DNA from 4 places in the Lactococcus formosensis genome. Region 1 is predicted to be linked to each of the others. Evidence: predicted binding sites of a transcription regulator. Region 1 holds the regulator's gene; each other region holds the start of a gene.
The links. Region 1 encodes Rex, which represses fermentation and respiration genes when NADH is low (regulators of the CRP and FNR family bind a similar motif). Its sites were predicted from a motif close to TTGTGAANTANTTCACAA; they were not measured.
Positions count from the first base shown of each region.

Region 2: ald (alanine dehydrogenase) is a predicted target of Rex. The motif match lies at 2,565-2,582, and genes of this name have one in related genera.
Region 3: VNN39_RS04320 (alanine dehydrogenase) is a predicted target of Rex. The motif match lies at 3,475-3,492, and genes of this name have one in related genera.
Region 4: VNN39_RS05070 (class II fructose-bisphosphate aldolase) is a predicted target of Rex. The motif match lies at 2,795-2,812, and genes of this name have one in related genera.

Region 1 covers NZ_CP141721.1:1,797,134-1,803,020, forward strand. Annotated here, with positions in the region: gene VNN39_RS08695 (malolactic enzyme) at 1-954, opposite strand, end outside; gene VNN39_RS08700 (LysR family transcriptional regulator) at 1,118-2,011, shown strand; gene VNN39_RS08705 (redox-sensing transcriptional repressor Rex) at 2,164-2,817, shown strand; gene VNN39_RS08710 (ArsC/Spx/MgsR family protein) at 2,885-3,274, opposite strand; gene VNN39_RS08715 (class C sortase) at 3,305-5,101, opposite strand; gene VNN39_RS08720 (pilin N-terminal domain-containing protein) at 5,229-5,861, opposite strand; gene VNN39_RS08725 (SpaA isopeptide-forming pilin-related protein) at 5,863-5,887, opposite strand, start outside.
Region 2 covers NZ_CP141721.1:1,952,826-1,958,712, forward strand. Annotated here, with positions in the region: gene VNN39_RS09390 (NUDIX hydrolase) at 1-267, opposite strand, end outside; gene VNN39_RS09395 (PhoH family protein) at 269-1,228, opposite strand; gene ald (alanine dehydrogenase) at 1,347-2,453, opposite strand; gene VNN39_RS09405 (AAA family ATPase) at 2,763-3,104, shown strand; gene rpmA (50S ribosomal protein L27) at 3,204-3,488, opposite strand; gene VNN39_RS09415 (ribosomal-processing cysteine protease Prp) at 3,481-3,825, opposite strand; gene rplU (50S ribosomal protein L21) at 3,829-4,143, opposite strand; ribosomal protein L21 leader region at 4,177-4,249, opposite strand; gene VNN39_RS09425 (YegS/Rv2252/BmrU family lipid kinase) at 4,393-5,301, opposite strand; gene VNN39_RS09430 (DUF998 domain-containing protein) at 5,392-5,887, opposite strand, start outside.
Region 3 covers NZ_CP141721.1:875,669-881,555, reverse strand. Annotated here, with positions in the region: gene VNN39_RS04330 (glycine C-acetyltransferase) at 1-1,109, opposite strand, end outside; gene tdcB (bifunctional threonine ammonia-lyase/L-serine ammonia-lyase TdcB) at 1,336-2,343, opposite strand; gene VNN39_RS04320 (alanine dehydrogenase) at 2,368-3,462, opposite strand; gene VNN39_RS04315 (aldo/keto reductase) at 3,641-4,486, opposite strand; gene VNN39_RS04310 (S-ribosylhomocysteine lyase) at 4,607-5,086, shown strand; gene VNN39_RS04305 (hypothetical protein) at 5,101-5,250, shown strand; gene VNN39_RS04300 (Gfo/Idh/MocA family oxidoreductase) at 5,247-5,887, shown strand, end outside.
Region 4 covers NZ_CP141721.1:1,034,891-1,040,777, forward strand. Annotated here, with positions in the region: gene hemH (ferrochelatase) at 1-400, shown strand, start outside; gene thrS (threonine--tRNA ligase) at 763-2,703, shown strand; gene VNN39_RS05070 (class II fructose-bisphosphate aldolase) at 2,859-3,755, shown strand; gene VNN39_RS05075 (GTPase) at 3,897-5,162, shown strand; gene VNN39_RS05080 (YcjF family protein) at 5,147-5,677, shown strand; gene licT (BglG family transcription antiterminator LicT) at 5,871-5,887, shown strand, end outside.

The sequences.
Region 1 (5,887 bases):
GTTGTAAGCTTCTTCTTCTGAAAGTCCTTCACTTACCATTTCTGCATGAACACGGGCAGCAATCCCTGCACCAGCAGATCCACCACCGTAGCAGAGATAAACTTGATCCGTTAATTTTTCACCTGTGATATCAAGTGAACCGAAGATACCACCTAAAACAACAATACCAGTTCCTTGGATGTCATCATTGAAAGTTGGGATTTCTTTTTTGTATTTGTTTAAGATATTGGCAGCATTTGAACGGCCGAAATCTTCCCAGTGCAAGTAGAGTTTAGGGAACATTGCTTCAGCAGTTTCCACAAACTGATCAACAAAGTCGTAATATTGGTTACCATAAACACGTGCGTGACGATTTCCCAGATACATTGAATCTTCCAAGAGCTCTTTACGGTTAGTACCTGCATCAATAACGATAGGAAGAACTGATGCTGGATCGATACCGGCTGCTGCAGTATAAACCATTAATTTACCTACAGAGATATCAACGCCTTGTGTGCCCCAATCGCCAATACCAAGAATCCCTTCAGCATCTGTCACAACAATCAGTCGGATATTACGATCGCCCGCTGCATTTTTCAAGGTCTCTTGAATATTTTCTGGATGGTTGATATCAAGGTATGCAGCATATTGTGGATCTACAAAAAGACGACTGTAGTTTTCGATAGTTTCAGCAATAACTGGATCATATACGATAGGGTTAAACTCTACGATATGTTGGTTAAACAAATAGTAGAACAAAGTACGGTTTGTATTGAAGATTTCCATCAGGAAATGACGTTTTTCCAAATCAGATGGTTTTTCCAAGTAATGTTGGTAAGTTTGTTCTGCTTGTTCTTCAAGTGTTTGAACATAAGGTGGCAAAAGACCGATTAAGCCAAGTTCCTTACGTTCTTCCATAGTAAATGCTGTTCCTTTATTTAAAAAAGGATTGTTTAAAATTTCATGTGCACGCATTCGTACGTCCTCCAAATTTATTATTCCTATAAGAAATTCTTACAAGATGTATTTTAATACTTATAAAAAATTATAGTCAAACCTTTGGGTTATGATAAATATTATTTATAACAAATCGGAAAACTTGTGATAGAATATAAGGGTCAAAGGAGCGTCTAAACTAATGAACTTGCATGATTTCGAGTACTTTAATGCCTTAGGAGACTTGTTGTCTTTTACTGCTGTTTCTAATCATTTTGGGGTAAGTCAGCCGACAATTACCTATGCTGTAAAGAGATTGGAACAATATTATAACTGTAACTTAATATACAAAGATCCTTCTCACAGGACAGTTGTCCTGACAGATGAAGGAAAAATATTGAAGATTCATATCGAAAGTATTTTAGAAGAGTTGGCACTGACGCAAAGAGCCATCGAGCATTCTAAAAATCATCAAAATCATATTGGTTTTCCTCCTATCATTCGAGCAAAAATCCTGGCTCAACTCTTAAACGATAAGAATGCGATTAGCTTTTTATCGAAATTTGATTTAGTATCGGGTGGCTCGGAGGAACTTCTGGCCAAACTTATCTCCGGTACAATCGATTTTAGCCTTATTGGCAGCATTGCTCCCCTGATGCACCCCAACCTTTTTGTGAAGCTACTTTATCAACGCGAATTTTATATCTTTGTCTCTAAAGATAACCCACTTGCCTCACGTCAAGAAATTTCATTTAAAGAAGCATTGGATTATCCGTTTATCCTGCTTGATGAAAGCTTTGTGCATATGGAAGCTTTCCAAAATTTAAATGAAAAATACAAGAAAAAAGCAAAAGTACTCTTTAATTTTTCTGATATCCATACTATTGGCCAACTGGTCAACTCAAATGTTGGCATAACCTTGATGACCGATTTTCTTCCTTTTGCCGATATGGATAGTCTTATAAAGATACCACTAATACCTGAAGATAAGCAAATTTTTCATGTTCAATATGCTTATTTAAGAAGTACACTGCTCAATTCAGACTTGAAAGAATTAATTCGCTTACTCGATGAACTAAATGAAAAAATAAATTGAAGTGAAAAGATAATTTTTCTCTTTTTTCTTTGTTAATTTTTCTCCATTTTTTTCACAAACTTTCTTCAACCGCATAATTCCGGAAAGAATTGTTTGACAACCTCCCCTTAAAAAAGGTAAAATATTCACAAAGACTATGTAAAGGAGATAACATGGCTGGCTCCCAAGTTAATAAACAACTACCCAAGGCAACTGCAAAACGTTTGCCTCAATATTATCGCTTGTTCAAACTTTTAGTTGATGAACAAGTAACACGCACAAACTCACAACTTATTTCGGAAAAAATTGGTGTGGATGCGGCGACGATTCGTCGCGATTTTTCACTCTTTGGTGAGCTGGGACGTCGAGGCTATGGTTATGAAACACGCGCTTTGCGTGATTTCTTTGGAGAATTACTCGGACAAGATCAAGAAACACATATCGCACTCGTAGGAGTCGGTAACCTTGGACGTGCCCTTATCAATTATGAATTCCAAAACCGTAATAAAATGCGTGTAACCCAAGCTTATGATGTTCCAGAAAACCCTCTCGTTGGTACAACAACTTCTACAGGCGTTCCTATCTACGACATCGCTGACTTCTCTAAAAATATTAAAGATTCTAAAATCAAAACAGCAATTATTTCTGTAAATAAAGAGAATGCTCAAGAAGTCGCAGACATTCTAGTGAAAGCAGGCATTAAAGGTATCCTCAATTTTTTACCTTTGCGCTTACAAGTTCCTGAAGATGTCGTTGTTCAGTCGATTGACTTAACGAAAGAGCTTCAAACCCTCTTATTCTTTATGTCAAATAAGGACATCAAATAAACATATAAAAAAGCATGATTGAAAACCATGCTTTTTTATTTTTTAATCATTTCGTCTTTTTTAAATATCATAAGTCAGATAAAAATTTACGATATTCTCTTGGAAAAAAACGCCGTATTTCATCAGAATTATAGCCAATCAGGTAATTATTTTCATCCAGAATAATAGGCGTCTTAAAAAGTGAAGTATTCATTTTGAGATAGTAAAGTGCACTTTTTAACTTCATGTCTGCTACTTTTTCTAATTCTTCTTCATTTTTATGGTTGATTCTTTCTGGATTTTTGAATAGTTCATTCATGCCCTCTGTCGTTAGCGATAAAATTTTTAACAAATCATCTATAGTTATTTGACTTATGTTTTGCTTTTCAAAATCAATACCATAACGTTCGAACCACATGAAAGCCTTTTGACTGGATTTACACTTGCTTCTATAATAAATTTTTAATATGCGCCACACCTCGTTACTATTACATTTATCATTTGGAGATTAAATAAAATTAAGAAATAAAATAGGTAATACCAAAAGTAAAAAGAAGGGAATCATCACTTGCATTGGATCCGAAATAATATGTGCCGCTAGATCCATAGAAAGCTGTTCAAAAGGAGAGATAGGGCTTGTTTTTATCAAGTTATCTCCGGAAACATTGCCTGTCATACTTAAATTCATTGTCTTACTACTCTTAGCATTTAAAGGGCTTGTTTTTGTTAAACGCCCTTGAACTAGACGGCGGTATACTGTCCCTACATTTCCCTCACAACGGATGAGTGTTAGGATTGGTGTTCCTTTAACTTCACTATTCACCACATCGACTTGCGTGTCCTTTATGACTTCATTTTTAGTCACTTGATACTCGTACACATTCTGAAAATCAGTCGCGTAGACTTTATCACCCTTGACGAGATTGCTGATGCGATTGAAAAGAACATCGACATTTTGATTTGTATTGACATTATAAATATTGTGGGCCAAGAGGACGTAATTGCCTTTTCCTAATTTTTGTCCTTGTCTATAAGTGGAAGCGCCGGTCATCAAATTTGTTTGACTTATCCCGGCCAATATGGGCAAGTTCACTTCTTCTTTTGGAATATAAAGCTTTCCTATCCCGTTATCATTGACAGTATGTTGGAGATTTTTCCTACTTTCCGCAAAATTAGTAACATTTACGCTGGCAATTTTGCTTTCATCATAATCAGCTTTGAGTATCTTATCTGGATTATAAGCGGACAATTCGTGTTGCTTCCCCACGTTAATATTAGGCAAAGCAGATTGTGTCTGCATACGGAAATAGCCGTAAATAGCAAAACCTAAAATAGAAATCATAATCACAAGCATCACGACAAACATACCACGTGTCACCATTATCAAACGGCGAATACGTTTCATGGCCCGTGCCGAAATTTCTGGGTCCTTCTTGCGTGACTGTTTCAAGAAGATACGATAAAGCAAAAAGAGGATAACAAACAAGAGGAAACAAAGTCCTAGTGACCCCATCACAACAGTTTGATAGGTCCAAATATTACGCTTGCTCGTCTTTTTAGACATAGCTTCTTTATATGGAATACGTTTCCCATTTACAAGTAGGCGATAAGTATTAATTCCTGGTGGAGTACAAGTTAAAAGTGTCACGCGATCTTCACCAGGAACGATTTTCACCTTGTCTACTTCACTCGGAAGAACTTCCTGAAAAGAATCAATTTCATAGGCGAGTTTTTTACCTAATATATTAATAAAGAAGATATCTCCTTCTTTCAGATTTTTGATATCTGTAAAAAGAACTTGGTTTTCTAATCCACTGTGTCCACTAAGTACAGCCCGCGTATTCTTTCCCCCAATCGGCACAGAAGACGATTCAAAATGCCCCACGCCTTTATCTAGAGTTCCATAAGAAGTCCCGTGATAAAAGGGAAGATTATTGACATCGATAGCGGGAATGTCAATCGTCCCCATTACTGGAGGATTGCCGTTAGAGATAACTTTACTGTAATCTACTGGATGACCAACTTTTCCTTCTTGACGGTCAAAGATATATTGGTTGTATTTTTCAGCTAAAGCCCACTGCTCGTCTCGTTCTTTTTGACTCATCTTTTTCAGACTATCATTGTAACTACTGGTTGCGACAGACCTTTGTTGGTTAGCCATGTAATTACCAATGATTGGGTAGATAAGAATTCCAATACCAATAAAAATCAATAGGAAGGCAAAAACAAGGAGGGGAGAAACTCTTCGCCTTTTTTGACTTGATGAGACAGTCATATTCCGTTTATTTCTTTGTTTTTTAATCAATTTTTTCTCCAATTTTTCTTCAAAGATTTATTTATTTTTGAAAAAATATAAGATTGAAGTTCTGCATACAATCCTGTTTGCATTCTACTTCAATCTTAATTTTCCAAGGGTTATTGAGTTGTCACACTTATTCGTGTGCTTTTTTCGTCCACCAAAGTCCACTGAATCCCACAAGTACAATCACGCTTATCATCGTGATAATAATTTGATAGGATCCAATATTACCGCTTGTATCAGGGAGCTTATCTGGCACATTGGTATCAGGAATTTGCGGTGTATCTGGCAAAACCATACTTGATTTTGGATAAATATAGACTTCATTAATCAAACCATTTGCATTTTGCATAGGGAGGGAAACCAAAACAGGAGACATTGGTGTAGGGACTTGCTCACTTTTTGATTCTGTGACTTGGTACACACCACGAGGAAGACCTGTTAATTCGGCTTCGCCTTGAGCATTTGTTGTAACAGTTTGACTAAAAGCATCAGCACCTTGAGCGGTCACATAAGTGTTCATTTCAGTTTTAGTCATGCGTGTAATCGTATATTGTACGCCTGCAAGACGTTGAAGATCTTCTGTGCCACTTGTTACTGGCGTCCCGTCATGAGTTAACTGACTTTCTTGACTATCATTCAAGTTATATTTGATAATGTGAATACCGTAGCTCCCTGTGTCTTCTTGTGCTGCAACATTTTGACCAAAGCTAAAGTATAAGAGAGCCAACAAAGCAGCTATTAGAGTAAAAATATATTTTTTCAATTTAAGCTGCCTCCTTATTATTTTTT
Region 2 (5,887 bases), 160 kb from region 1:
GAAATGCTGTTCCTCTCCAGAACACACGGTAAATAACTCCATGTTTTCTACAGTCAAACCTATTTCTTCAAAAAGCTCTCTGCTTGCAGCTTCTTCCGCTGTTTCTCCTGGTTCAATTGAACCGCCGTGATAAGACCAACACCCTGTATCCTTACGTTTCTGCAGCAAGATTCCATCTTCATTATAGATAATTATGCTGGCACATGCAACGACAAGTGGGCGCGGGCCCACTATTTTACGTAAGTCGAGAACATAACCTTCAGACATCTTACTCTCCTTTTTTCTCGTAAGCATTAATAATTTGAGCTACAACAGGATGACGAACGACGTCCTTAGCTGTAAAGTAGACAAAATCAATACTATTTAAACCAGAAAGTTTTTCTTTTGCGTCAATCAAACCAGATTTGGCCTTAGCCGGCAAATCGATCTGTGAAATATCACCATTGACAATCATTTTTGAGTTGAAGCCCAAACGTGTCAAGAACATTTTCATTTGCATCGTTGTTGTATTTTGTGCTTCATCCAAGATAACAAAGGCGTCATCTAAGGTACGCCCGCGCATATATGCTAAAGGTGCTATTTCAATAATCCCACGCTCCATCATACGTTCCGTTGCATTTTTTCCTAAAATCTGGAACAGTGCGTCATAAACAGGGCGCAGATAGGGATCTACTTTTTCTTGTAAATCTCCCGGTAAGAACCCCAGATTTTCACCAGCCTCTACAGCTGGACGAGTCAAAATAATGCGTTTTACCTGACCATTACGCAATGCTTGAACTGCCATAACGACAGCCAAAAAAGTTTTCCCAGTCCCAGCAGGACCAATGCCAAAGACGACGTCATGCTGTTTCACACTGTCTACATAAAGCTTTTGCCCCACGTTTTTTAACCGAATTGGCGTACCAACAGCATCTTTAGTGAGTTCAATTTCATAAAGTGTGATGAAATTTTCGATATTATCTTCAAGTACCATTTTAACTGCGATCATCGCATCAGAGCTATGGACAGGTAAACCACGAGAAATCAAAACTAAAAGAGCCTGCAAAACTTTACGTGCCTGCTCAGGCGCTACTTCATTATCAGCAAAAATCTGTATGCGTTCCCCGCGATAATTTATATCAACAGCAAGTTGAGATTCAATCAACTGTGCATTTTTATCCTGTGAACCAAAAAGTAAAACTGCATCTTCTGGATTTTCCAACTTAAATTCTACGGAATGTCTAGCCAAACAAATACCTTCCTGTTCTTTTATTTATAATCTTTGTCTCATTATACCATATTTCAAGGTTTATACGCTTCCACACCTTTCTTGAATATAAAAAAGTATTGGGAAATCCCAATAACTTTTACTTAATTTTTGTATAAGGAAGTCCGATTGAGTCAGAAAGTGCAGATGAAACTATTTTTCCTTTATAAACACTCATACCAGAGCGAAGCGACTCACTAAGATTAAGTGCTTCTTCTAAACCATTGTCGGCAATTCTTTTCAAGTATTCTATATTCCCTTTAGACATGACCAAAGTTGAAGTACGTGGTGTTGCCCCTGGCATATTTGGCACTGCATAATGAATGACATTGTGTCTTGTAAATACAGGTTCCGCATGATTCGTTGCGTGATCAATCGTTTCAACCGTCCCTCCTTGATCAATAGCGATATCAACAATCACAGCACCTGGTTTCATTGATTTCACCATATACTCTTTCACAAGTTTTGGGGGCTTAGCACCAGGAATCAGAATTGTTGAAATAAAAACGTCTGCTTTTTTTATGTGCTCTTCAAGTGCTTCTGTTGTTGACTTCACAACCTGTAACTTTTTACCAGCGTAACGCGTTTCCAGCTCTTTAATACGTCTATCATTCAACTCTAAAATAAGGACAGAACAACCAATACTCAAAGCAATATCTGCTGCATTTTCTGCTGCAGTACCACCACCAAATATGACAATATGCCCTGCCTCGATACCACTTTCGGGAATACCAGGGAGTAGAATCCCTTGTCCACCATGTTGTTTTTCCAGATAATATTGTCCAATATTAATAGCGCGTCGTCCTGCAATTGCACTCAAAGGTTTGAGTAATGGAAAAATTCCATCCACAGCGATATTTTCAGCCGAAAAAGCAGTTACATGCATTTCCATCATTTTTTCAACACAAGCTTTATTTGCAGGTAAATGTAAAAATCCCCAGATTATTTGTCCCTCTTTAAGGTATTGATATTCTTCCTCTAAGGGCTCTTTTACGCGAACCATCATTTCTGCTTCCCATGCTTCTTCACGTTCCACTATCTTGGCTCCCGCTGCGATATACTGCTCATTTGGAAAACCAGCACCAAAACCTGCATTATTTTCAACATATAGCGTATGCCCGGCCTCTACCAAAGTTTTTACATTTTCCGGCGTCATTCCGACACGTGCTTCCCCTTGTTTCAAGTCTTTTACTACACCAATTTTCATTATTTTCTCCTTCAATGCAACTCAAAATTATAGAGTAAATATACCATAAATAAAGCGCTTAACTTACGAAAAGGGAAAATAACACTGTCTTTTTAGAATAATATGATATTTTTGTTTTATATTCTACAAGGTATATTTTTAGTGAAAAGTAAGATGTATTTACGTCTTATATAGTGTAAAGAAAAACAAGACATTATTCATTGTAGAGTTTCCCATGTTGCAACACTTGATATTTTTGAGCCTAACCTTCGATCGATCGATTATATTAAGGTTTTGACAAAAACAGAGCTAAAAAACGCAGAAAAATACATGCCCTTATTTTCTGCTTCACGTTTCTTTAAAAGACCAATCAAAAAATATTCTCTCGGAATGAAAGAAATACTGGCTTTCATTTACACTGTAAGCCTTGAAGCAGACCTTATCATTGTCGATGAGCTGATGAATGGGATTGACAATGCGATGCGTGCCAAAGCCTTCCAAATCTTAAAAGAGCTTTCCAAAACAAAAATCATTCTGCTTACCTCCCATATCTTAGAAGAGGTGGAAAAATATTGCGACCAAGTCTATTTTCTTTCAAAATATGGTTTTGATGATGTCCTACATTTTAGGGAGGCACACAAATTAATCCAGGAAACTCAAGTATTTATGTAAAGAAAAGACATGAATCTGTCCCTACAGAGTGGGATTTCCTCATTGTCTTTTCTTTTATATTTATAAAAAAAGCCTCTCCGAAGAGAGACTCGTTTACCATTATTTAGCTACTGCTGGGTAAACTGAAACGTGTTTTTTACCACGTTTCATTTCAAATTTAACGTGTCCTTCGATTTTAGCGAAGAGAGTGTCATCGCCACCACGACCAACGTTAGCACCTGGATGGATATGTGTACCACGTTGACGGAAAAGGATTGAACCGCCGCTTACAAGTTCACCGTCAGATGCTTTAGCACCAAGACGTTTAGCTTGTGAGTCACGACCATTGGAAGTAGAACCCCCACCTTTTTTGTGGGCGAAGAGTTGCAGATTAAGTTCAAGCATTATATTGCCCTCCATTTTCAATTTTAAGTGTAATGTATTGGCTGTAATTATTTGATACTTCTCGCATAGCATTTTCAAACGCTTGGAGAAGTGTTTGAGCCAATTCGCCTTGTCTTTCAGGAGTACTCAAAGGTATTTCAACATAAAGATAACCATCTTCCATGTTGGCAATAGGTTTAATCTTTGCCATTTCATAGAGATTATTTGCTGTTGTAATTGACAACACACTCACAGCTGCACAGACCACATCATGGCCATATTCACCTGATTCAGCATGCCCAGAGATCTCATAGGAAACTATTTTATCTCGCTTTGTCCTGATAACCGCTTCAATCATGCCTTAAGCGTTGATTGATTTGATGACAACCTTAGTGTAAGGTTGACGGTGACCTTGTTTACGGTGTGAGTGTTTTTTAGGTTTGTATTGGAAAGTAACAACTTTCTTTTGTTTACCATGTTTTTCAACTTCACCGACAACTGTTGCACCTGAAACGAGTGGAGCACCAACTTTAGTAGTAGCACCGCCGACAAGAACAACTTCGTCAAAAGTTACAGTTTGACCAGCTTCAACGTTAAGTTTTTCAACGTAGATAACTTGTCCTTCTTCAACTTTGACTTGTTTACCACCAGTTTTGATGATTGCGTAGTTTGACATTGTGATTCCTCCTTGTTAGATTTTGTGCCGTAAAACGGCTGTAAGACTCGCCTTGGACCGTGAGCTAATGCTACTTGAACGGTACCTCGTGCGGTTGTACTTTATGGGAGACCACAAAGACAACTATATAAGTATAGCAGAAAATATTCTTCAATTCAAGTGGAATGCAAGGTTTTTTTACTTCTATTTGTCATTTACTGTTAAGTTTGCATTCATCAGGTGCTTTATAGATAATATAAGATAAAGTTCTTATTTAGGAACCACCGTAGTCAAACCTTTGCGATATACCGTTATGTCCAATGGAAGTGGCGAGCTTTTATCTCCGTCAATTCTTGAATAAGGAATATCTTGTTTTTTATTAGATTGGGCACTTATTTCTAAGTGATTGGTGTCAAAATAAGTAATTTCCATAAAATCTTCGAGTTGGCCTTTGCGTAGTTTGTTGAGGTGAAATAATATTTTGAACAAATTAATTTCCTTCAAAGAATACACTCGGATGAGACCATCATCGACCTTAGCATCAAGGGATAAAGCCTGTCTTCCGCCAATCGTATCGGTCATCGTAATCAATAATAATTTTGTTTTTAAGGCCTTTGTTTTTCCATCATATTTGAGTTCGATACGATAGCTTTTATTATGACGAATTACTTTATAAGCATCCTTCAAGTAAGCAAAAGGTCCAAATTTTTTCTTTTCTGAACTGCTCACGTTTTGAGCGATATCTGCCAAGATTCCCAATGTTAAGCTGGAAATCATATAGTTATCGTTCACTTTGGCAATATCAAATTTTTGCAACTTCCCCTCATTGAGATTTTGCAAGGCAGCTTCTATATCCTGAGGAATATGGAGTGATTTTGACAAGTTATTGACCGTACCATTGGGAACGATACCTAAGATAGATTTGCTTCCTCCCTCAAATACGCCACCACATACTTTATTAATCGTTCCATCTCCACCAAGTGCCACTACAAGATCTGTGTTTTCTTGACTTGCTTTCTTTGCTAAACGTACTGCATCTTCTGGGCTATCTGGATTGATATATTCCACATGAGAGGCTTTGTTTTCTTCTTTTCCAAAAAAATTTTTAATTGTATTTAATACTTCGTTTTCGTCATTTTTTCCTGATTTTTCATTATAAAATACTTTTACTTCTTTCATTTTAACCTCCCTATCGTCTTTATTTTACCATAGCTTTTACTTAAGGTAAAAAAAACCTGCTCTGCTTTTGGTATATGAAAAAAACACAGCTTATTTTTCTGTGATTTTTTCTACGTCTTTTACGATATCAACTTGATAAACGACACGTGGATTAAACAATATCCTCACTAATGTATTAATCAAGAGCATAATCCATGCAAAGGATAGGCTAAAAGAAAGAATTTCAAATGCAGTTAAGTTTAAATAATAGAGTGGATGCCATAAAAAGTAACCAAAAACAATCAGACTCGCTAAACCATAAGAAATACGGTACATGTTTTTATCTAAGTCTGGTAAAAACCAACGAATTCCCAAGATAGACAGACTCATAAATAGGACTATGAGCTGCGCTGCCACATCATGCATAATGTGAGCCAAACCATCACCATTATTAGGAATCAGGCCAACCAAAGCGATAGAGATGGCACACAAAGTTAATAAGATTTGCAAAATCATAAATCGTATACGGTGCCCTAACTTCTCGCGTATTGATACAAATATATAATCAAACAAAGCAATCATCAAGGCAGCTGAAACAACCAAGGTC
Region 3 (5,887 bases), 920 kb from region 1:
GGCATTGCACGTACACGTCCTGTTCCAAGTGGTACAGTTGGGAATACGATAGGTTTAACATAGACACCATTTTCAATCAATTTCTTAGAAAACTCTTGTGTTTTTGCTTCATCTCCGAGAATTACTGGTGTGATTGGTGTTTCAGATACACCTGTATCAAAGCCGGCTTTTTGCAATTCTTCTTTGAAGTATTTTGCGTTATCCCAAAGTGTTTCAACATACTCTGGATGATCATGCATTAAGACAAAGGCTTCTTTTGCTGCTGCTGCTGCACCTGGTGTCAATGAAGTTGAAAAGAGGAAAGGACGACCTTGTGATTTGAGCCAATCAACCAAAAGTTTTGAACCTGCTACATATCCGCCCACTACACCAATCGCTTTTGAAAGTGTACCGATTTGGAAGTCAATTTTGTCTTGTAAACCAAAGTGTTTTACTGTGCCGGCTCCGCCGCCCATAACACCAGAACCATGCGCATCATCAACATATGTAATCAAATCATATTTTTCGGCAATTTCGACAATTTCTGGCAGTTTTGCAACGTCACCATCCATTGAGAAGACACCGTCTGTGATGTACATTACTTTATTATATTCACCAGACGCGGTAGCTTCTTTTGCTTTTGCTTCAAGATCAGCCATATCTTGGTGTTTCACGCGAATAATTTTAGCACCTGAGAGACGACACCCGTCAATAATTGAGGCGTGATTCAATTCATCAGAAAGAATTGCATCACCTTTTTTCATGACAGCGCTAATCGCTCCCATGTTACAATTGAAACCAGATTGAAACGCAATAGCAGCCTCTGTACCTTTAAATTCAGCAATTGTTTTCTCCAATTCAATATGGATGTCTAAAGTACCGTTGATTGTACGTACAGCACCTGCTCCTGCTCCATATTTATCTGTTGCATCTTTTGTCGCTTGAATTAATTCAGGGCGTGTTGCAAATCCCAAATAGTTATTTGAAGCAAGGTTAATCATCTTGTTGCCCGCAATTGTAATCTCAGGACCATTGGCGCTATCTAAGACATCAATGGTGTTGAGCAAACCTTTTTGTTTAAGGTCTCCAAGCCCATTTTCGAGGAACTGTGTTAAAACTTTTGAAGTCATTCTATAACCTTCTTTCAATTTTTAGTTACACGTTTTGTAACCGTTTACAGTAAGTTTAACACTTTTTTTTTACTCATGCAAGGATTTTTTGCACTTTGATTAAATTTTAATTTAAATTACATGTCTTTGTGAATTTCGTGATATCAGAGTAAATTATCTCACGATTAAAAAAAGACTGAACTATACAAAAAAAGACTCTGAAATTAAGAGTCTTTTGCTTTAAAAATTATTGATCATTGTCATTGGCAATCAGGAAGTGATCTACGACATCTTCGATACGGGCCAAGTCAACATTCCCGCCTGAAACAATAGAAACAACTTTTTTCCCTTTCACATAATCATCAACTTTACCTGAGAGAATAGCAGCTGTAGCAAGAGCTCCGGCACCTTCCACCACGATTTTTGTACGTTGAATTAAATCTTTAATTGCCAATTCGATTTCTTCTTCTGTCACAAGAACCATATTATCAACGATTTGATTGACTACTTCAAACGTTAGTTCCCCAGGGTAAGCCACATGACACCCATCTGCAATCGTTGGAGCTTCGTCATGGTGTACTTTTTTACGCTCTCTAAAGGATGCAGTCATACCATGACAGTTTTCAGCTTGAACACCAATAACTTGGATATTAGGATTGAAGGATTTCAGGGCAACAGCAACACCCGAAATCAAACCACCACCGCCTACTGGTACCAATACTGTGTCAACATCCCAAAGATGATCTAAGATTTCAAGACCAATTGTCCCTTGTCCAGCCATTACCTCTGCATCGTCATATGGTGGAATATAGGTAATGTTATTTTCTTTAGCGTAAGCTTCACAAAAGGCTTTGGAGTCGTCAAACTGTTTACCTTCAAGCATTACTTCTGCGCCATAACCACGTGTGGCATCAACTTTGGCTTGCGGTGCACCTTTTGGCATAACAATAATACTTTTGATCCCCAAAAGTTTTGATGTTAAAGCCACACCTTGAGCGTGATTTCCTGCTGAACAAGCAATAACTCCACGGTCTTTTTCTTCTTGGGACAATTGAGCAATCTTATTGAAAGCACCACGAAACTTGAATGAACCTGTTAATTGCATATTTTCAAGTTTCAAGTAAACTTCACCACCTGTTCTAGCAGTCAAGAACATTGACTGAATCAAAGGTGTTTCACGTGCATATTGTTTGACAGTATTTTGAGCTTTTTTAATATCTTTAATTGTAATTGGCAGATTTGCTAAATTTGGCATAATTCTTTTTCCTTAGATTTATTTTTAGAGTTCCGTATAAGTAACATCGATTGAATCCGCAAGTGCTTTGGAAACGACTTTTCCTTTGTAAACACTCAAACCGGATAAAAGTTCTTTTGATTTCAGCGCCTCATCTAAGCCTTTGACTGAAATATCCTTAAGGAAAGAGATATTGCCTTGAGCCAAAGCTATCGTCGCTGTACGAGGTGTTGCTCCTGGCATATTTGGCACAGCATAATGAATAATACCGTGTTTGATAAAGACTGGATCTGCATGGTTTGTTGCATGATCAATTGTTTCAACTGTACCACCTTGGTCAATAGCAATATCCACGATAACAGATCCTGGTTTCATAGATTCAACCATATATTCTTTAACTAATTTTGGTGGTTTAGCACCTGGAATCAAGATTGTTGAAATAAAGACATCTGCAAGTTTAATATTTTCTTCCAGAGCTTCAGTTGTTGATTTAACGATTTCAACTGTTTTGCCTGCATAGCGTTCTTTAAGTTGGGCGATACGCGCATCACCAAGTTCAATGATAATAACCTTACATCCCAAAGCAACAGCCATATCGGCAGCATTTTCTGCAGCATTACCACCACCGAAGATAACAACTGTACCAGCCTCGATACCTTCAATACCAGGAAGAAGAATTCCTTCCCCTTCATGTTGTTTTTCAAGATAATATTGCCCAATATTAACTGCACGACGTCCCGCAATAGCTGACATTGGCTTAAGCAACTCAAGCACACCATTGATTGAGATATTTTCACCAGAAATAGCTGTTACGCCGACTTCCATCATTTTTTCAACACAAGCTTTGTTCGCTGCCAAGTGTAAGAATCCCCAAATTATTTGTCCTGGTTTGAAATATTTATATTCAGATTCCATTGGCTCTTTGACTTTAACAATAAGCTCTGCTTCCCAAGCAGTTTCTGTATCAACGATTTGTCCTCCTGCTGCTTCGTAAAGGTCATTTGTAAAACCACAACCTGCACCAGCATTGCTATCGACAAATACTTCATTACCTGCTTCAACGAGAATTTTTACGTTTTCTGGAGTCATCCCTACACGCGCTTCACCTTGTTTTGGGTCTTTAATTACACCAATTTTCATTTTGTTTCTCCTTTGTGAATTCTTTATCAATTAAATGATAGCACTTTCATTCTTTTTTAGCAATCATTTTTGTGAAATAAAACACTTTTTTAACGCTTTATTATTCTTCCTGTCTATATTCTGTCAATTATAAAAAAAGACATTCAAATCTTACAATTTGAATGTCTTTCAACTTATTTTAGTGATCAACTTCGTCTGGGTTGCGTGCTAGACCCGCTTTACCATGAAGGCTGTCGATAAAAGTAATATCTTCTTCGGTCAAATCAAAATCAAAGATATCCGCATTTTCTTTAATACGGCTGGCCGTCACAGACTTAGGTAAAGGAAGATAGCCTTTGTGTAAACTCCAACGTAAAACGACTTGGGCAACTGTTTTACCATATTTATCTGCAATATCAGTCAACTCAGTAACCGCAAATATTTTTCCAGTACCAAGTGGACTATAAGCCTCTGTCAAGATATCATGTGCTTTATTGAAGGCAACAACCTCTTCTTGCTGATCCGAGGGATTAACCATAATTTGGTTGACAACTGGTTTAATTTCGGCTACTTCTAGTAAAGGTTCTAAATGTCGTGGATGGAAGTTAGACACTCCAATAGCACGGACTTTCTTATCACGTACGCCTTCTTCCATTGCTTTCCAGACTGCAGCATTGCGCTCTGCAAAGTTCGGGCGAAATGCTTTTGGGTTTGGCCAGTGAATAAGATAAAGGTCTACATAGTCTAAGCCTAATTTTTCCAAACTTTCATCAAGAGCCGCTCGCGCATCTTCTGTTGTGCCAACAGCCCAAAGTTTTGTCGTAATAAACAAGTCTTCGCGTGCAATCCCACTATCTTTAATCGCTCGACCAACGGACTCTTCATTTCCATAAACAGCTGCTGTATCAATATGACGGTATCCAACTTCTAAGGCTGTTTTAACAGCTTGATACGCTTCTTCGCCATCTTTAGATTGCCATGTTCCAAAACCAACTTTTGGAATTGTCATACCATTTGCGAGAGTGTAAGTTTCTGTAAGTGACATAATTTCTCCTTTTCTTTACTTTCTAGCTTCATTCTATCACTTTACGAGGTCAGACAAAAAAATTTTGGTTCAAAAAATGGTAAAATAGAAGAATACTAAAGAATACTGGAGGTAAGAAAAATGGCTGAAGTAGAATCATTCCAGCTCGATCACACAAAAGTTTTAGCACCCTATGTGCGTCTAATTGGGACAGAAACAGGCCCTAAGGGTGACATTATTACCAACTTTGACGTCCGTTTTGTGCAACCTAATCACGGTGAAATTCCTACAAGCGGACTACACACTATCGAACACTCAATGGCAAGTCTGATACGTGACCGTATTGATGGTATGATTGACTTTTCTCCCTTTGGATGTCGCACTGGTTTCCATATGATTATGTGGGGCGAGCCAACTGCTGAAGAGATTGCTAAAGTAATCACTTCATCTTTGGAAGAGCTCGCAGGAGACAGTTTCACTTGGGATAATGTCCCAGGTGTTGCCGAAAAAGAATGTGGTAATTATCGTGATCACTCATTGTTTTCAGCAAAAGAATGGGCGAAGAAAATATTGAGTGAGGGTATCTCCTCGGATGCTTTCGAACGTCGCCTTGTAAAATAGAGAGAAAGAGAACTATGGGAAAGTATCAATTAGACTATAAAGGACAAGCCTCTGTCCAAAAATTCCACGAGAAAAATTCAAATAAAAAGACAGACAAGTTGTCAAAAATTGAAGAATTAAAAAAACAACACTTAGCTAAAAAGAAAAAAGAGAAGAAAGCATGAAAAAGTTAAACATTGCTTATGTTGGTTTTGGGAAGTCCACCAATCGCTATCATATTCCGTATGTTAAAATTCGTGAGCACTTCAACATTGCGCGCATTGTCAATCGTAGCCTAGGTAAACGTCCTGAGCAAGCTATTCTTGAGGCTGAAGGAACCGTTTTTTCAACAGACATCAATGATATTATTCAAGATGATTCAATTGATTTAGTCGTTGTCGTCACTCCAGGTGCTGCACATTACGAAACGAGTAAAAAGCTTTTACTGGGTGGAAAAAATGTTATCTGTGATAAACCGTTAGTGGAAACGTTAGAACAAGCCAAAGAATTAGTTGGTATCGCTCAAGAAAATAATCTCTTCTTTATGCCTTTCCAAAACCGTCGTTTTGACAGTGATTTTTTGACGATTAAAAAAGTTTTGGATGCGGGTTACTTAGGAGATTTGCTTGACATTACTGTCACTATGGATCACTATCGTCCAACAGATGCAACTGCTGGAAAAAACTTTGACGGCGCCTGGTATGGCCATGGTGTACACATGGTTGACCAAATGGTTTCACTCTTTGGACATCCAAAAGATGTACAGTACGATATCCGTTCAACACGCGATTCAAATGCTGTGGACGATTACTTCTCTGTAAA
Region 4 (5,887 bases), 760 kb from region 1:
CATTGAAGCTGTAGTCTTTTCTTATCATGGTATTCCACTTTCTTACGTGACGGATGGCGACACTTATCCAGAAGAATGCACGGAAACGACACGTTTAATTATGGAAGAGCTTGGTGATTTTCCGCATTATCAAACTTATCAGTCAAAATTTGGTCCTGCTGAATGGTTAACCCCCGCAACCGATGATACTTTGAAGAAACTTCCTGGACAAGGCATCAAAAAAATTCTTATCGTTGCGCCTGGCTTCGTGGTAGATTGTTTAGAAACGATTGAAGAGCTTGAAGAAGAAAATAAAGAATACTTCCTTGAAAATGGTGGCGAAAAGTATGTCTATGTCTCGCCTTTCAATGAAGACATGGCTTTTGCTGAGCTTGTCAAAGAGATTGCAGAGAAAAAATAAATATTATTTTCTAAAAAATCAAAAAACTTACTCAAAAGGGCTTGACAAAAGATAAAGAAAATCCTAAAATGGTCATTAGAGACAAGTCTTTAACCAATTCTTTAAAAGAGAGCGAGTGTGTGGTGCGAACTCGTATTGTGATTGCTAAAGATACCACTCTGATAATTCTTTCTGAGAACAGAAAGCGTGGCTGACACGTTACGTCAAAGATGAGATATTTTTGAGGCTTTTTGTGCCGAAAAAATTAAAAAGGTGGTAACACGCAGATCGCGTCCTTTAGAGGGAATTGATCTGCGTTTTTTTATTTCCTCAGTGCTCATCCCCAAAACTAAAATATGTTAACAAAAAAATTGGAGGCTTATATGATTAAAATCACTTTCCCAGATGGTGCTGTCAAAGAATTTGAGGCAGGCATCTCAACACTTGAAATTGCAAAATCAATCTCACCTGGTTTGGCTAAAAAAGCCTTGGCTGGTAAAGTCAACGGCAAACTTATTGACGTGACCCGTCCAATCAAAGAAGATGCAACTTTTGAAATTGTAACACCTGACCATGAAGATGCTTTTGGTTTACTTCGTCACTCTGCAGCTCACTTATTTGCTCAAGCAGCACGTCGTCATTTTCCAAATATTTACCTTGGTGTAGGTCCAGCGATTGAAAATGGTTTCTACTATGATACTGATAATGAAGAAGGACAAATTTCAAACGACGATTTGGAAAAAATTGAAGCAGAAATGCGTCGTATCTCCAAAGAAAATTTCCCTTCAATTCGTAAAGAAGTAACAAAAGAAGAAGCAAAAGAAATCTTTGCTGGCGATCCTTATAAGCTTGAGCTTATCGAAGAACACAATGAAGATGAAGGCGGTTTGACAATCTATAGCCAAGGCGAATACACTGACCTTTGCCGTGGCCCACACGTACCATCAACTGGCTTTATTAAATTCTTTAAATTGCTTAACGTGGCAGGTGCTTACTGGCGTGGAAATAGTGATAACGCGATGATGCAACGTGTTTACGGTACAGCGTGGTTCAATAAAGAAGATCTAGAAGAAAACTTGAGAATGCGTGAAGAAGCGAAAGAACGTGATCATCGTAAACTCGGTCGTGAGTTAGATCTTTTCTTTAATGAAGCTTCTTTGGGGGCCGGTACAGCTTACTGGTTGCCAGATGGTGCAACTATTCGTCGTACAATCCAACGTTTCGTAGAAGACCGTGAAATTGCTGCAGGCTACTTGCACGTTAACACACCAAACTTGATGAACTTGGATATTTATAAACAATCAGGTCACTGGCAACATTATCACGAAGACATGTTCCCACCAATGGATATGGGTGATGGCGAACAAATGGAGCTTCGACCAATGAACTGCCCATCACACATTGCTATCTATAAACACCATGTACACAGCTACCGTGAATTGCCTATCCGTATCGCTGAGTTCGGTACAATGCACCGTTATGAAAAATCAGGTGCACTCTCAGGTCTTCAACGTGTACGTGTGATGCAACTGAATGATGGTCACACATTTGTGACACCTGATCAAATCCAAGAAGAATTTGGTAAAATTCTTGAATTGATTATGGAAATGTACCGTGATTTTGGTATCGACGATTACAGCTTCCGTCTGTCATATCGTGACCCAGAAGACACAGAAAAATATTTCCCAGACGATGCAATGTGGGAAAAATCACAACGTATGCTTAAAGCAACAATGGATGATATGAATCTTGACTACGTTGAAGCTGAAGGCGAAGCAGCCTTCTACGGACCAAAACTGGACATCCAAGTTAAGACAGCCTTAGGTAATGAAGAAACACTTTCAACTATCCAACTGGACTTCCTTAACCCTGAAAACTTTGACATCACATATGTTGGTGCAGATGGTGAGAAACACCGTCCAGTCATGATTTACCGTGGTGTAATTTCAACTCTGGAACGCTTTACAGCTTACTTGATCGAACTTTATAAAGGTGCGTTCCCAACTTGGTTGGCACCTACTCAAGCGATCATCATCCCTGTAAACAATGAAATTCATGCCGATTACGCATGGGAAATCAAAAAACGCCTCCAAGAAAAAGGATTGCGTGTCGTTGTTGATGAATCGAATGAAAAAATGGGTTATAAAATCCGTCAAGCACAAACACGTAAAGTTCCTTATCAAATCGTTGTAGGTGACCAAGAAATGGCAGATGGTACTGTAAACATTCGTCGTTATGGTTCAACAGATACTGAAGTTATTAGCTTGGATCAATTTATCGAAAATATTCAAGAAGACGTAGCAAACTACAGTCGTACTAAATAATAAGAAGAGAGGCAACTCTCTTTTTATTATCATTAGAGCTGGTCTGACTTTCTAAAAAATCCAGAATACAAGCGCATTCACGACTTATAACTAGAAAAATAGTTCACAAAATGCTATACTAAGACAGTAATAGAAAATATTCGGAGGAATTTGAAATGGCAATCGTTTCAGCAGAAAAATTCGTACAAGCCGCTCGTGACAATGGTTACGCTATCGGTGGTTTCAACACAAACAACCTTGAATGGACTCAAGCTATCTTGCGCGCAGCAGAAGCTAAAAAGACTCCAGTACTTATCCAAACTTCAATGGGTGCTGCTAAATACATGGGTGGTTACAAAATGTGTAAACTCCTCATTGAAACTCTTGTAGAATCAATGGGAATCACTGTACCAGTAGCTATTCACCTTGACCACGGTCACTTTGATGATGCTTTGGAATGTATCGAAGTTGGTTACTCTTCATTGATGTTTGACGGTTCACACCTTCCAATCGAAGAAAACCTTAAACTTGCTGAAGAAGTTATCACAAAAGCTCACGCTAAAGGTATCTCAGTTGAGTGTGAAGTTGGTTCTATCGGTGGTGAAGAAGACGGTATCGTCGGTGAAGGCGAACTTGCTCCTATCGAAGATGCAGTAGCAATGGCTAAACTTGGTGTTGACTTCCTTGCGGCTGGTATCGGTAACATCCACGGTCCTTACCCAGAAAACTGGAAAGGTCTCCACATCGATCACTTGACTAAATTGAACGAAGCACTCGTTGAAGCTATGGGCAAAAATGTTCCTATCGTATTGCACGGTGGTTCAGGTATCCCTGACGATCAAATCCGCGAAGCAATCGCTAACGGTGTAGCTAAAATCAACGTAAACACAGAATGCCAACTTGCATTTGCAAAAGCAACTCGTGAATTCGTCGTTGAATTTAACGCTAACGAAGCTGAATACATGAAGAAAAAACTCTTCGACCCACGTAAATTCTTGAAACCTGGTTTCGACGCAATCACTGCATCAGTTGAAGAACGTATCGACGTTTTCGGTTCAGCAAACAAAGCTTAATCAGCTTTTTAAACTATGAATAAAAGAATGCTTGTCACTTGTGGCAGGCGTTTTTTTATGTGTTGATATAAATTTTATGAACCTAAGTATGCTATAATTTAATCAATGATATGAAGTCAATGGAATCTAAGGAGCTTTGAAATGATTGAGGTTAGTGATATATTAAAACAGCGAATAATTGAAAGAGACGAAACAGAAACTCTTGTGGAAAAGCTCAATTGTATTGTGGTTGGTAAAACAGGAGTTGGAAAATCAACATTAATTAACGCTCTGCTTGGAGAAGAGAAAAGTACGATAGGGCAAGGTAGTCGAGGTACGCAAGACCTGTCAATGCTATTGTCTACAGCTTTGCCTTATACAAGTGAGGATTCTATATTTGCTCTTTATGATACTCTTGGATTAGAATTGGAAAATCAGAAGTTAGGCGTACATTCTGTTTTAAATAAAAGTTCTATTGATAAAATTGCTACTGCAATCGAAAAGAAAATCGAATATCATCAAAAAACACGAAATAGCAACGAATATATTCACTGTATTTTTTATTGTATTAATGCAATGGGAGATAGAATTGAAGATGTTGAGATTGATTTCATGAAGCGTATTGCTAAAACTGGAGTACAAGTATTTCCCATATTGACCAAAGTTCAGGATGAACATTCTATTTATAATTTAAGACAAAAATTTCAAAAGCAAACAGGTTTTGAGCCGATCTTGATAAGAGCAATTGACATAATTTTAGAGGGGGAAGCTATAGATAATCCTTTCTCAATTCAATATATGATTGATTTTATGGAAGAAAACATGGCAGGAATAGTTTATAATGTAAATAAAAATATGCGTTTGAAAAATTGGAAGGAAGATAAAAAACAAGCCCTCAAATACTTTTCAGCTGAAACGAAAAATATAGATACGATGAGTTTCTTTTCAGCTTTGAAGAAGGCTAACAAATATTTAGGACTTCAAAATGATTCAGAAGAGCTTGCTCTTCTCGAAGAAAAATTTTATAGTCCTCAAACATTTGAATCTAATAATATAGATGAACATCATGCTGAAGTAAACCAGTTAAAGTCAAGCGTTAAGAAAGGTCTTTCAGGTACAATAGGAGACATTAATTTTGGCAATGTTAAAAAAGGATTGAAGAAAATTACAAAAAAATCATCCAGCACAAATAAAGTACCTAAAGGAAGCGTCAAATTCAATAAAGCCTTAACAGCGCCTTTTATTGATGCTGGGGTAGCTATAGGAGTTGATATTGTAAGTAATGTGGCAAGTGATGTTAAAGATAAAATACTTGAAACCAAGCATATCAGAGATGAGTTTAAGAATTCAGGTTTAAATTACCTTAACCAAATTGAACGTATACAGAAAGAAATTGATGAAGAGGACGAGAGATGGCAAGAGAATTAAAAGGTTCAGCAAGAGAAAAAGCTTTGAAGTTGGGGAAAAAATGGAAGAGCGGGGAGCTTTCAAATGAGGTAAACGGACCAATACCTCAACCTGTGAAAAAAACCATAAGCAGTGATAAAGCTTCTAAGGTTCACAGAACGATTCATGGAGCCTCGATTACTGCTGCAGGCGTAGGCGCTCTACCGATACCTATTGCTGATGCTTTAATTTTAGTACCGATTCAGTTAAAAATGCTGAAAAATATTTATAAAATTTATGACGTGAAGTTTAGTGATAAATTTGTCGTAAACTTTATAAGGGTGACATTGATTCCGTACATCGGAAGATCATTGGCTACTTTGATTCCAGGTGTAGGTAGCGTGGTTAATGCTTCAATCGCTGCAGCAATCACTGAAGCGATTGGCTGGAGTGCAGCTGCTTCATTAGAAAAAGGAATTGATATTACAAAAGACACTGAAAAGTTTGAAGGGATTTTGACAGATACGCTGAAAACTTTGATTCAACAAAAAAAATAAAAAAACTGCCATTTCTGGCAGTTTTTTTATAGAACATAATTTTTCCTTGACAAGAATTCATTAATGCAGTATACTTGTATAAAAGCGGTTTCATAAAAACGGATAGTGATTATTAAGTTAAGCTAGACCTTATCGTACTCTATTTTTGTCATAGGGGCGATAGGGTCTATTTTTGTGAAATAAGGGGTGAATTGTGGAAATCAGAAAAAT